3 regions of the Streptomyces sp. NPDC055243 genome follow, and region 3 is predicted to be linked to each of the others. Evidence: riboswitches for the same ligand, from Rfam matches in the RefSeq annotation. Region 3 holds a riboswitch; each other region holds the start of a gene.

Region 1 (4,273 bases), on a different contig from region 3:
ACGTTCTCACCCATCTCTTCGTCGGCCTGCACATCATCGGCATCGCCTCCCTCCTGGGCGGCTTCCTTACCCAGATGAAGCAGATGGGCCAGGGCACGGCCCGCTTCAACCCGGCGATGCTGCACGGCGCGCTGACGATGCTCGTCACGGGCGTGATCCTGGTGGGTCTCAACCAGGCGGACGACAACCCGGTCAACAACGTCAAGATCGGCATCAAGATGGCCGTGCTGATCGTGATCCTCGCGCTGGTCTACGTGAAACGGGACGAGGAGAAGGTGGACAAGGCGATGTTCGGCGCCGTCGGGCTGCTGACCGTCGTGAACATCTTCATCGCGGTGCTGTGGACCTGACCCGGCCCGCAGAACTCGGCCCGTAGAAACCGGCCCGCAGAACCCGAGCCGCAGAACCCGAGCCGCAGAACCCGAGCCGCAGAACCCGAGCCGCAGAAAAACGGCCCTCCACGCGCGCGTGGAGGGCCGTTTTCTCGTGTGTGTGACGGTTACGCGGGTCGCACGACGCTGTGGATCGGCATGTAGTAGATCGACTCGACGCGGACGTTCGCGCCCGGCTTCGGGGCGTGGATCATCTTGCCGTCGCCGATGTAGATCCCTACGTGGCTGATGTCGTCGTAGAAGAAGACCAGGTCACCCGGCTTGGCGTCGGCGGTCTTCACGGTCGTGCCGACCTTCACCTGGTCCCACGTCGTACGCGGCAGGGAGATCCCCGCGGCCTTCCACGCGTCCTGGGTGAGCCCGGAGCAGTCGTAGGAGTCGGGGCCGGTGGCGCCCCACACGTACGGCTTGCCGATCTGCGCCTCCGCGAAGTTGATCACCTTCGCGGCCTTCGTCGCGTAACCGCTGTCCGTGCCACCGGAGCCGGAGCCGGAGCCGGAACCCGTGCCGGTGTCGGAGCCGGAGTCCGGGGTCTCCTTGTTCTGCTCGCGCTCCTTGGCCGCCGCCTCTTCCGCCGCCTTGCGCTTGGCCTCCGCCTCGGCCTCCTGCTTGCGGGCCAGCTCGGCGGCCTTGCGCTTGGCCTCTTCTTCCTTCTTCTTCTCGATCGCCGCGAGCCGCGCCTTCTCCTCGGCGGTCAGCTCCGAGAGCATCGTGCGCGCCTGGCCCAGCTTCTTCTGGACGGTCTGCTTGCTCGTCCTGAGGTCGTCCCGCGAGTCGCTCAGCGTCTCCAGGCTCTTGGCGGCCTTCGTGCGCTGCTTCGTAGCCGACGCCTGCTGCGTCTGGTAGTCGTCGACCGCCTTCTTCTGGCGCGCGGTGAGCCGGTCCGACAGGTGGTTCTGGTCGAAGTACCCCTGCGGGTCGTCGGCGAGCATCATCGTGGCGGTCTCGGAGACGCCGCCGGTGCGGTACTGGGCCGCGGCGAACGTGCCCAGCTCCTGGCGGGCCTCGTTCAGCTTGTCGGTGCGCTTGGCCACGTCGTCCAGGAGTGTGTCGACCTTCTTGCGCTGCTTGTCGGTGCGCTCCTTGGCCGAGTTGTACTTCTGGGTGGCGACGCCCGCCTGGTGGTAGAGGTCGTCGACCTTCTTCTGGACCTCTTCGAGGCTGGGCTTCTGCGGAGCGGACGGTGCTGCCTGCGCGCTCTGTGACAGCAGGGCCACGGAGGTGAGGGCCGCCGTCGTGATGCCGAGGGCGGGAGTGGCGCGTAGGCCGGCCATGCGGGTCCGCGGCTTGCGGTGCGACGCCAAGGGAGGCGACTCCTTCCGTAGACCGCCTACCGGGTTAGCTGTCGGGTTCGGGCGGGTGGTTCCGGAAGGTTGCCCTACAGTCCCGTACTTCGTACGGGACCGATTCACCCCAAGTTCAAAGTGGGTCCCCGGCTCCGAGGAGATCGAACTCGGCGGAGGCCACCCGTTCCCGGCGGGGTTCGCCGGTGGGAGTGCGAGCGGCCCGGGCAGCAACCTAGCCAATTCGTGTGGCCCGTGTGAAGGTTGATGTTCGATATGCCCGATACGTTTTCGTTACTTTACGAAGCTCTTGACGCGGGCACGCCGTGCCATGGCGGAGCGTGACCGTCCGCGGGCGGGGCGTAGGCGGGCGTAGGCGGGGTGAGGTGGCCGGAACCCGGGGTGGGTTGTCAGTGGGGCCGCCTAGACTCGGGAGGCGATGAGCAGCCTCTTTGATGACAGCTTCCTGGCGGACCTCCAGCCCTCGCGGGCCTCGGAGGAGGAGCCCCCGCCGCCGCCCGAGGACAGTGCCCCGGAATCCGTTCCGGATGATCTGTTCGACGGGAAGTTCGACGCGCCCACACCCCGGGACGCGCACTACCGCGGCGGCGCCCCCCGCCCGGTGATCGACCCGGCGGCCCTGCTCGACGGGCTGAACGAGAACCAGCGAGCGGCCGTCGTGCACGCACACTCCCCGCTGCTCATCGTCGCCGGCGCGGGCTCGGGCAAGACCCGGGTCCTGACGCACCGCATCGCGTATCTCCTGGCCGAGCGGCACGTGCACCCGGGGCAGATCCTGGCGATCACGTTCACGAACAAGGCCGCGGGCGAGATGAAGGAGCGCGTCGAGCAGCTCGTCGGGCCGCGGGCCAACGCGATGTGGGTGTCGACGTTCCATAGCGCGTGCGTGCGGATACTGCGCCGCGAGTCGAAGACGATCGGCTTCACCTCCTCCTTCTCGATCTACGACGCCGCCGACTCCAAGCGGCTGATGGCCCTGGTCTGCCGGGACCTGGACATCGACCCGAAGAAGTTCCCGCCGAAGTCCTTCAGCGCCAAGATCTCGAACCTGAAGAACGAGCTGATCGACGAGGAGACCTTCGCGGGACAGGCCGCCGACGGCTTCGAGAAGACGCTCGCCCAGGCGTACGCGATGTACCAGTCGCGGCTGCGCGAGGCGAACGCCCTCGACTTCGACGACCTGATCATGACGACGGTCAACATGTTCCGCGCGTTCCCGGACGTAGCCGCGCATTACCGCCGCCGCTTCCGCCACGTGATGGTCGACGAGTACCAGGACACCAACCACGCCCAGTACGCCCTGGTGCGCGAGCTGGTGGGTCCCGCGGACGGCGAGGGCAGCGAGGGCGAGGGACCCGCCGAGCTGTGCGTCGTGGGTGACGCGGACCAGTCGATCTACGCCTTCCGCGGCGCCACGATCCGCAACATCCTCCAGTTCGAGGAGGACTATCCGAACGCGACGACGATCCTCCTCGAGCAGAACTACCGCTCCACGCAGACGATCCTGACCGCGGCCAACGCCGTCATCGAGCGCAACGAAAGCCGCCGCCCGAAGAACCTGTGGACCAACGCGGGCGCGGGCGCGGGCATCACCGGCTACGTCGCCGACACCGAGCACGACGAGGCGCAGTTCGTCGCCGACGAGATCGACCGGCTCACCGACGCGGGCGACGCGAAGGCCGGTGACGTCGCGATCTTCTACCGGACGAACGCGCAGTCCCGTGTCTTCGAAGAGATCTTCATCCGCGTCGGCCTGCCGTACAAGGTCGTCGGCGGCGTCCGCTTCTACGAGCGCAAGGAGGTCCGGGACGTCCTCGCGTATCTGCGCGTGCTCGCCAATCCGGAGGACTCCGTCCCGCTGCGGCGCATTCTGAACGTGCCCAAGAGGGGCATCGGCGACCGCGCGGAGGCGATGATCGACGCGCTCTCGCAGCGCGAGAAGATCTCCTTCCCGCAGGCGCTGAAGCGCGTCGACGAGGCGTACGGAATGGCGGCTCGCTCGGCGAACGCCGTCAAGCGGTTCAACGTGCTGATGGAGGAGCTGCGGACCGTCGTCGAGTCGGGCGCGGGTCCCGCCGTCGTCCTGGAGGCCGTGCTCGAACGGACCGGCTATCTCGCCGAGTTGCAGGCATCGACCGACCCGCAGGACGAGACGCGCATCGAGAACCTCCAGGAACTCGCCGCCGTGGCTCTGGAGTTCGAGCAGGACAGCGGTGAAGTCGGTGACACTGGTGGCGCCGGTGAGGCCGGTGGGGCCGGTGAAGCCGGTGAAGGTGCAGCGGAGACCGAGGACGCGGACGCAGGAGCGGGCGCGGGCGCGGGCACAGGCGTGTCGGGCACCCTCTCCGAGTTCCTGGAGCGGGTCGCGCTCGTCGCCGACTCGGACCAGATTCCCGACGAGGAGGACGACGGCTCCGGAGTCATCACGCTGATGACGCTGCACACCGCCAAGGGCCTCGAGTTCCCGGTCGTCTTCCTGACCGGCATGGAGGACGGCGTCTTCCCGCACATGCGTTCCCTCGGCCAGGTCAAGGAGCTGGAGGAAGAGCGCCGCCTCGCGTACGTGGGCATCACGCG
Region 2 (4,273 bases), on a different contig from region 3:
TCGTACATGGTCGCTCCCGGTGCAGGAGCCGGCGGGCGGCGGGGGCCGTCCGGCGGCGTGGGGCTAAACGTCTGCTTAAGGCAGACCCAGGATATTCCACATACCTGCTGAAGGCAGAAGAACGGCAGGCTGGGGGCCATGGACGCTCAACTGGTCGCCTTCACCGGAGTCGCCGCGGGCATGGTCGCGATGCCGGGCGCAGACTTCGCCGTCGTGGTGCGCAACTCGCTCGCGTCGCGCCGCGCCGGAGTCGCCTGCGCGATCGGCGTCGCGGGCGGGCTCCTGGTGCACACGGCGCTCGCGGTGGCCGGGGTCGCGGCGGTCCTCGCGGCCGTCCCCACCCTCTTCCGGGCGCTACAGGTCCTGGGCGGTGCCTATGTGCTGTACCTGGGATACCGCGCGCTGCGGTCGGCGGCCCGGCCGGTGGCGAGCTTCGGGGCGCCGGACGGCGGGGAGCAGCCGGCGACCGGGGGCAGCCTGCGGCAGGGCTTCCTCACCAACGCCCTCAACCCCAAGGCGCCCGTCACCTTCCTCAGCGTGCTGCCCCAGTTCGTGCCCGCGGGCAGCCCAGCCATGCCCAGGACCCTGCTGCTCGCGTCGATCATCGTCGCCCTGGCCCTGGTGTGGTTCCCGGTCGTCGCGCTCCTGGTCGACCGGCTGGGGCACTGGCTGCGCAGGCCGCGTACGGCCCGCGCGATCGAGGGCGGCACGGGCGTCGCGCTGAGCGTCCTCGGCCTGGTGCTGCTCACCGAGGCCCTGTCGGCGTGATGTCGCCCGACGCGCCGGTGTCCGAGTCCTTGTTCTTGTCCCGGCCACGCACCAGGACGGGCAGCAGGCCCCAGAGGCCCGCGCACACGAGCAGCGTGCCCGCACTCGCGATGATCCCGCCGGTGCGGCCCACCGCCACGTCCACGACCAGGAGCACGGAACCGGCGAGCGCGAACACCAGGACCGCCATGCCGATGCCGGCCAGCCGGGACGACACCCGCACGATCCGCGGCTTGGAGTGCTGCCCGAACAGCGATCTGTGCACGGCGGCCGGCGCGGTGAACAGTGCGGCGGACAGGACGGCGAGCAGCAGCGTGGTGACGTACGTGGCGCGCTGCACCGTGTCGAGCGAGGGAAAGCGCTCGGTGAAGGCGAGCGTCAGCAGGAACGCGAAGAGGATCTGCACTCCGGCCTGCGTGACGCGCAGCTCCTGGAGGAGCTCGGAGAAGTTCCGGTCGGCGCGTTCCATCGGTGTCTCATTGCGTGCGTCGGACGACTCACCCGTGGAGCGGTAACCATTGTTTTCGGACATGGCGTCCGAGTATCCGCGTCGCCGCGCTCCACGCCTGGCGGGCGCGCCGACCAGAGGGCCGGTCGAGCGGCGGCAAGGGCCGTACGGCCCCTGCCGCCATCCTCCGACAGGTCTGCGATCGGCGGTCAGTGACGGGCGATCAGCGCACCCGGCCGTACGAGACGCTCTTCGTCCAGATCTTCTCGAGGCGCACGACGGTCCCCCTCTTGGGCGCGTGCCAGATCTTTCCCTTCCCGGCGTAGATGCCCACGTGGTAGACGCTCCGGCCGGAGCGGAAGAAGACCAGGTCGCCGCGGGAACGCTTCGACGCCGAGATGTGACGGGTCTTGTTGTACTGCTGCGCGGCGGTGCGCGGCAGCTTCTTGCCCGTGCGCTTGAACGAGTAGAGCGTCAGGCCCGAGCAGTCGAACCGGTTCGGCCCCGCCGCTCCGTAGCCATACGGAGAGCCCTTCTTGGAGGCAGCGATCTTGAGCGCTTTCGTCCCGTGAGTCGCGGCCTCTGCTTCCGACGTGAGCCCTGGGGCCACGAGGGTGCCGCCTACGACGGCGAGCGTGAGGGCCGATACGGAACCGGCCCTGGTGAGCAGCGACGGAACATGATTCAGCGCGGTCATGCGCAACCCTTCGTCAGCCGCCTGTGAAGGATGACCTGTCGGATTCGGGCTGACAAAGTTGCCCGGCCGCTGTGTGCGGCTTCACCCCAAGGGTCGTTGTCCGGACCTTCCGGACCGACCCGTCATGCCTGGGTCCTCCACTCCTGCCGATGCACCGATGTCGACCGGTCATCCGGGCGGCGGCAGGACTCGGCGTCCGCCCGGATCGCCCCGCCGCTGTGGCGGGGGCTTGTCGTCGGAAGGGATCTTGACCCGTCAAGGGGTCGAATTCCGAGCCGAAACGGCCTTTTATGAGGTTCCTCACGCCTGAACCGTTCGGGTGGACACGGTCGGATTCGGGATCGGACCGCGTAACCCGACGATCGTTCGACCAGCACCGGAACGAGGAATTCCGGCCATCGCGTACACATCTGACGCAACTGAGGTCAGCTCGAATTGGGAGGATCGTCTACGCCGAACGAGGTAGCCCGTTTGGTTCGTTTGAGCCGAACCCCGGACGGTTCGGACGTCAGTGCGGGGTTGACGGGCGCTCAGAACGCCGACGGGGGCGGCACGGTGACCCGCCCCGCCCGGCGCTCCCCGTCCAGCACACGCAGCGCCCGGGCCAACGTCGGCGCGTGCACGGCGCTCTCGCCCCGCTGGTGCATGAGCGTCAGCGCGTCCCGCAGGGCGGTGGCGCTGCCGACCAGTGCCTGGGCGGCGCGCAGTCCGCCGTAGGTGTCCGAGGCGCGGGCGGGGTTGATCCGGCCCAGCAGGTCGACCACTTCGAGATACCGGTCGATCAACTCGCCCTCGGCGCGGGTGAGTGCGGGCAGCGGAGGAAGTTCGGGCGGCAGCATCGGCGGATCACCTCGCGTCCGGGGTGCGCAGGGACGACTTGCGGTTGGCGACGATCCGGTCCACCAGGCCGTACTCGACCGCCTCGGAGGCGGTGAGGATCTTGTCCCGTTCGATGTCGGCCGCGACGCGCTCCGGGCTCCGGCCCGTGTGTTGCACCAGAAGCTTCTCCAGTTTTGCGCGGGTGCGCAGGAGTTCGTCGGCCTGGATCGCCAAGTCGGTTGCCTGGCCGTGGATCGGCTCGGCGAGTGAGGGCTGGTGGATCAGCACCCGGGCGCCGGGCAGCGCGAACCGTTTGCCGGGGGTGCCCGCCGCGAGCAGGACGGCGGCCGCCGACGCGGCCTGGCCCAGACAGGTCGTCTCCACGTCGCAGCTGACGAATTGGATCGTGTCGTAGATCGCCGTCATCGCGCTGAACGAGCCGCCGGGGGAGTTGATGTAGAGCGAGATGTCGCGGTCGGGCGCCAGGTACTCGAGGTGCATGAACTGCGCCATCACGTCGTTGGCCGAGGTGTCGTCGATCGGTGTGCCCAGGAAGACGATGCGCTCGTCGAGCAGCTTCGAGTACGGATCGAGAGTCCGTTGCCCCGAGCCGGTGCGCTCGGTGAACTCGGGCAGGACATGGCGGGCGAACGGTCGGTTCATGGCACGTCTCTCCTCTGCCGGGGTCGGCTGCTCCCCAAGGCTTCCTGTAAAAAATGTACAGGACGTACGTAACGTCGTGGCAGGGCGAGGAGAATGCTCGGGTGATCCGCCGGGGTCAGCAGTCAGCAGTCAGTAGTCAGCAGTTGGTCGCCAGTCGCCAGTCGTCAGCCGTCCCGAGCCGAAGGCGTCGTATGAGTCCTGAAATGAGTCCTGAAGCCAGCCAGGCTCCTCAAGTACCCCAAGTCCCCGAGGCCGCCGAACTCGTCCACCTCACCGCCCGCGAACTCGCCGCCAGGATCCGCACCCGCGAGCTGTCCGCGCGCGAGGTCGTCCAGGCGCACCTGGACCGGATCGAGCAGGCCGACGGCGCCGTGAACGCCGTGGTGACCCTGGCGGCCGAGCGCGCGCTCGACGAGGCGCGCACCGCCGACGAAGAAGCCGTGCGCGGCGCACCGCTCGGCCCGCTGCACGGGCTGCCCGTCGCCCACAAGGACACCCACGACACCCGTGGCATCCGCACCACCTACGGGACGCCGCTGCTCGCGGACAACGTCCCGGACCGCGACGAGCTGATCGTCGAGCGCATCCGTGCCGCCGGAGCGATCACCATCGGCAAGACCAACGTCCCCGAGTTCGCGGCCGGTTCGCACACCTTCAACCCGGTCTTCGGGGCCACCCGCAATCCGTACGACCTCCGGCGGTCGGCGGGCGGCAGCAGCGGGGGAGCGGCGGCCGCGCTCGCCTGCGGCATGCACCCCCTGGCCGACGGCAGCGACATGGGCGGTTCGCTGCGCAACCCCGCCTCGTTCTGCAACGTGGTGGGCCTGCGTCCCTCGCCGGGCCGGGTGCCGAGCTGGCCGGACACCGCCCCGTGGTCG
Region 3 (4,273 bases):
CGGGCTCGAGGAGCTCCTGCGCTTCGACGGTCCCGTGGAGCTCGCCACCTGGCGGTTCGCCACCGAGGCGCTGACCGTCGGAGGGGAGGACATCGCCGCCGGCGACCCCGTCCTCGTCGTGCTCGCCGCCGCCGATCGCGACCCGGAACGGTTCCGGTATCCGGACACGATCGACCTCGCCCGCCGCGACAACCAACACCTCGGCTACGGCCATGGCATTCATTACTGTCTCGGCGCACCGCTCGCCCGGCTCGAAGGCCAGGCCGCCCTCGCGACCCTCCTGCGGCGCCTGCCTGACCTGCGACTCGCGGTGGAACCTGGTGATTTGAGGTGGCGTGGCGGGCTCATCATGCGCGGACTCCGCACGCTGCCCGTGGAGTTCACACCCGCACAGCAGAGCAAATATTCGACACCTGGAGAGACGTTTAACTGACGGACCGTCAAGACTGTGACTTTCACGTGATCTCCGCTGCATCGACTTGTGACAAGCGTTCGACTGCCGCTACGTTCACCGACGACTCGGCATCCCGTGCCGCAGTCGTCGCTCCAGTCACGCGAAAGGCAACCGCATGCTCTCCGGCAATGGTCGTCACCGACGCCCCCGCCAGGCCCCGGCCCTGATCGTCGCGGCAGGAGTCGCAGGATCGGCCATCGCGATCCCGCTGCTCGGTGCCACCAGCGCGAGCGCGGCGGACACCGCCACGTGGGACAAGCTCGCGGAGTGCGAGAGCGGCGGGTCCTGGAGCGCGGACGCGGGCAACGGGTACTACGGCGGGCTCCAGTTCTCGCAGCAGGTCTGGGAGGAGTACGGCGGCCTCGACTTCGCGCCGAGCGCCGACCTGGCCAGCCGCTCGCAGCAGATATCCGTCGCCGAGAAGGTCCTCGACGACCAGGGGACCAGCGCCTGGCCGAGCTGCGCGCCGATCGCCGGTCTCACCCAGGACGGCGCCGCCGCGGACGTCGACCCGGGCGCTCCGATCACGACGATTCCTTCCGACGAGTCGACCGAGTCCGGTGAGTCGGCCGAGCCGGACGAATCGGACGAGCCGAGTAAGTCGCCGAGCGAGTCGGCCGACTCCGCGGACGGCACCAAGTCTTCGGAGAAGCCCTCGGACAAGTCCTCCGAGAAGCCGGGCGCCGATGAGGACGATGACGCCGACGCCGACGCGCGAGACAAGAATCACGACGAGCCGGGCAACTCGGGCGAGTCGGATGACCCGGGCAAGTCCGGGCAGAGCGATGAAACTTCGCCCACTCCCACCCCCTCCTCCGGCGCGGGCGAGGGCCGTCACCGCGGCGACAGCGCGGACGACAAGCCCTCCGACGACACCTCCCGCGAGGGCTCGGGTCGGCACGCCTCCCGCGGCGAGGAGCGTCAGCAGGACGGCTCCGACGGGACGTACACGGTCCGTTCCGGAGACAGCCTCTCGCTCATCGCCGACGACCTCGACGTGAAGGGCGGGTGGACCGAGCTGTACTCCGAGAACGAGAAGTCCGTCGGCTCCGACCCCGATCTCATCCTTCCCGGTCAGAGCCTCGATTTGGGCGAAAAGTAGGGGTAGTTGACGACTCGTTTTGCGCTTGATGTCCCAATTGGCGCAAGTGAGAGATGGGTCTCAGAAGCCCTGATCGTCTTTGAGTTTCTCCCGATCGCATGACTACGGTCGGGACCGCTCGCCACAGCGGGCCCCGCCGGTCGGTACGCCGAGTCCTGCCAACGGCCGTTCGGGAACAGTCGTCGCGTAAGCGCCGTAGGCAGGAGCGGGGGACCCAAGGTTTCCGCCGGGACCGGATGTCGAGCGTCGCGAGAGCGAGGCCGACGGAAGGAAACGGCTAGGGGTTAAGTCGCGCTTCAAGGAAGCGCGGCCGGGCAACTTCATCGGCCCGAACCCGACAGCTCACCTCGCAGGCGTCGGTGAGGGGATCACTCATGCTGTTTTCCAGCAAGGGCAAGCACCGCCGCCCGTCCAAGGCCACCCGTGTCGCCACGCTCGCAGGCGTCACCGGTGTCGCCGTCGCCGCCCCGCTGATGGCGGCCGGCTCGGCCTCCGCCGCGACCGGCTCCGAGTGGGACGCCGTCGCCCAGTGCGAGTCCGGCGGCAACTGGTCCATCAACACCGGCAACGGCTACACGGGCGGCCTGCAGTTCTCGTCGTCCACGTGGGCCGCGTACGGCGGCACGAAGTACGCGCCCACCGCCGACAAGGCCTCCAAGGCCCAGCAGATCGAGATAGGCGAGAAGGTCCTCGCGGGCCAGGGCAAGGGTGCCTGGCCGAGCTGCGGCGTCGGCCTCTCGGGCGCCTCCTACGAGGGTGGCGGTGCGCAGGAGAGCGCCCCGCAGCAGACCCAGGAGCAGCCCAAGAGCCAGCCCAGCGCCCAGACCGAGCAGCCGCAGCAGGCCGCTCCGAAGGCCGAGGCCCCCAAGGCCGAGGCTCCGAAGACCGAGTCCAAGAAGACCGTCGAGACCCCGACCGGCAAGACGGTCAAGAAGGGCGACGGCGAGTACAAGGTCAAGAAGGGTGACACCCTCTCCAAGATCGCCGAGGCGAAGGACGTCAAGGGCGGCTGGCACAAGGTGTACAAGCTCAACGGCGACATCATCGACAACGCCGACATGATCTACCCGGGCCAGCAGCTCCACCTCAGCTAAGAGCTGACGGCGGCGGCGCCTCGGCGGAGGCGTCGCCCCACCCCCGTCCCCACGGGCCCTCCCCGCCCCGGTGCGCGTATCCCCCGTACGCACCGGGGCGGGGTCATGTGCGCCCTCCACGCTTTGTTCCGTTCGGAAACATTTTGCTCTCGGTTTGTCCACAGGGCGGTCGCTCGGCTGGCTCTTGTCCGGGAGCCGGTTAGGCTCGTGTCCGCGAGGCCAACGCCCCGCGTACCCGCGTCACATCCCAGAAGGAGATGCTCGTGCCGTCCATCGACGTCGTCGTAGCCCGGGAAATCCTGGACTCCCGAGGCAACCCCACGGTCGAGGTCGAGGTCGGCCTCGACGACGGCAGCACGGGTCGTGCCGCCGTTCCGTCCGGTGCGTCCACCGGTGCTTTCGAGGCCATCGAACTCCGTGACGGTGACCCCAACCGTTACCAGGGCAAGGGCGTGGAGAAGGCCGTCCTCGCCGTCATCGAGCAGATCGGCCCGGAGCTCGTCGGGTACGACGCGACCGAGCAGCGCCTGATCGACCAGGCGATGTTCGACCTCGACGCCACCGACAACAAGGGCTCGCTCGGCGCCAACGCCATCCTCGGCGTCTCGCTGGCCGTCGCGCACGCCGCGTCGGAGGCCTCCGACCTCCCGCTCTTCCGCTACCTCGGCGGCCCGAACGCGCACCTGCTGCCCGTTCCGATGATGAACATCCTGAACGGCGGGTCGCACGCCGACTCGAACGTGGACATCCAGGAGTTCATGATCGCGCCGATCGGCGCCGAGTCGTTCTCGGAGGCCCTGCGCTGGGGCACCGAGGTCTACCACACGCTGAAGAAGGTCCTGAAGGACAAGGGTCTCTCCACCGGCCTGGGCGACGAGGGCGGCTTCGCCCCGAACCTGGACTCCAACCGCGCCGCGCTCGACCTCATCCTCGAGGCCATCAAGCAGGCCGGTTACGTCCCCGGTGAGCAGATCGGTCTCGCGCTCGACGTCGCCGCGTCCGAGTTCTACAAGGACGGCAAGTACGAGTTCGAGGGCAAGTCCCGCTCGGCCGCCGAGATGACCGAGTACTACGAGGAGCTCGTCGCCTCGTACCCCCTCGTCTCCATCGAGGACCCGCTGTTCGAGGACGACTGGGCCGGCTGGAACGCCATCACCGAGAAGCTCGGCGAGAAGGTCCAGCTCGTGGGCGACGACCTGTTCGTCACCAACCCCGAGCGCCTGGCCCGTGGCATCGAGGAGAAGTCGGCCAACGCCCTTCTGGTGAAGGTCAACCAGATCGGCTCGCTGACCGAGACCCTGGACGCCGTCGAGATGGCCCAGCGCAACGGCTTCAAGTGCATGATGTCGCACCGCTCCGGTGAGACCGAGGACGTCACCATCGCCGACCTCGCCGTCGCCACCAACTGCGGCCAGATCAAGACCGGCGCCCCGGCCCGCTCCGAGCGCGTCGCCAAGTACAACCAGCTCCTGCGCATCGAGGAGATCCTCGACGACGCCGCGGTCTACGCCGGTCGTTCGGCGTTCCCCCGCTTCAAGGGCTGAGCCGCTTCTCCGGGCCGAGGCTCGGGCTCCGGCTCCGCTGAGCAGTTACCTACGTCCCCGTACTCGGTCCCGTACCGTG

What was found. Region 3 has a riboswitch for cyclic di-AMP ahead of ACIGXX_RS42085 (transglycosylase family protein). Riboswitches for the same ligand answer to the same signal wherever they lie in the genome.
Region 1: linked by a shared signal. The riboswitch ahead of ACIGXX_RS42885 (NlpC/P60 family protein) and the one ahead of ACIGXX_RS42085 (transglycosylase family protein) in region 3 are both predicted to bind cyclic di-AMP.
Region 2: linked by a shared signal. The riboswitch ahead of ACIGXX_RS31830 (C40 family peptidase) and the one ahead of ACIGXX_RS42085 (transglycosylase family protein) in region 3 are both predicted to bind cyclic di-AMP.

The regions. Positions count from the first base shown of each region.
Region 1 covers NZ_JBITWR010000028.1:67,454-71,726, forward strand. Annotated here, with positions in the region: gene ACIGXX_RS42880 (hypothetical protein) at 1-350, shown strand, start outside; gene ACIGXX_RS42885 (NlpC/P60 family protein) at 500-1,696, opposite strand; cyclic di-AMP (ydaO/yuaA leader) riboswitch at 1,704-1,861, opposite strand; gene ACIGXX_RS42890 (ATP-dependent DNA helicase) at 2,115-4,273, shown strand, end outside.
Region 2 covers NZ_JBITWR010000013.1:77,270-81,542, forward strand. Annotated here, with positions in the region: gene ACIGXX_RS31815 (LysR family transcriptional regulator) at 1-8, opposite strand, end outside; gene ACIGXX_RS31820 (LysE family transporter) at 139-768, shown strand; gene ACIGXX_RS31825 (DUF6328 family protein) at 746-1,300, opposite strand; gene ACIGXX_RS31830 (C40 family peptidase) at 1,440-1,913, opposite strand; cyclic di-AMP (ydaO/yuaA leader) riboswitch at 1,916-2,089, opposite strand; gene ACIGXX_RS31835 (hypothetical protein) at 2,444-2,752, opposite strand; gene ACIGXX_RS31840 (ATP-dependent Clp protease proteolytic subunit) at 2,760-3,395, opposite strand; gene ACIGXX_RS31845 (amidase) at 3,599-4,273, shown strand, end outside.
Region 3 covers NZ_JBITWR010000026.1:66,356-70,628, reverse strand. Annotated here, with positions in the region: gene ACIGXX_RS42095 (cytochrome P450) at 1-433, shown strand, start outside; gene ACIGXX_RS42090 (transglycosylase family protein) at 570-1,556, shown strand; cyclic di-AMP (ydaO/yuaA leader) riboswitch at 1,738-1,927, shown strand; gene ACIGXX_RS42085 (transglycosylase family protein) at 1,931-2,650, shown strand; gene eno (phosphopyruvate hydratase) at 2,908-4,194, shown strand.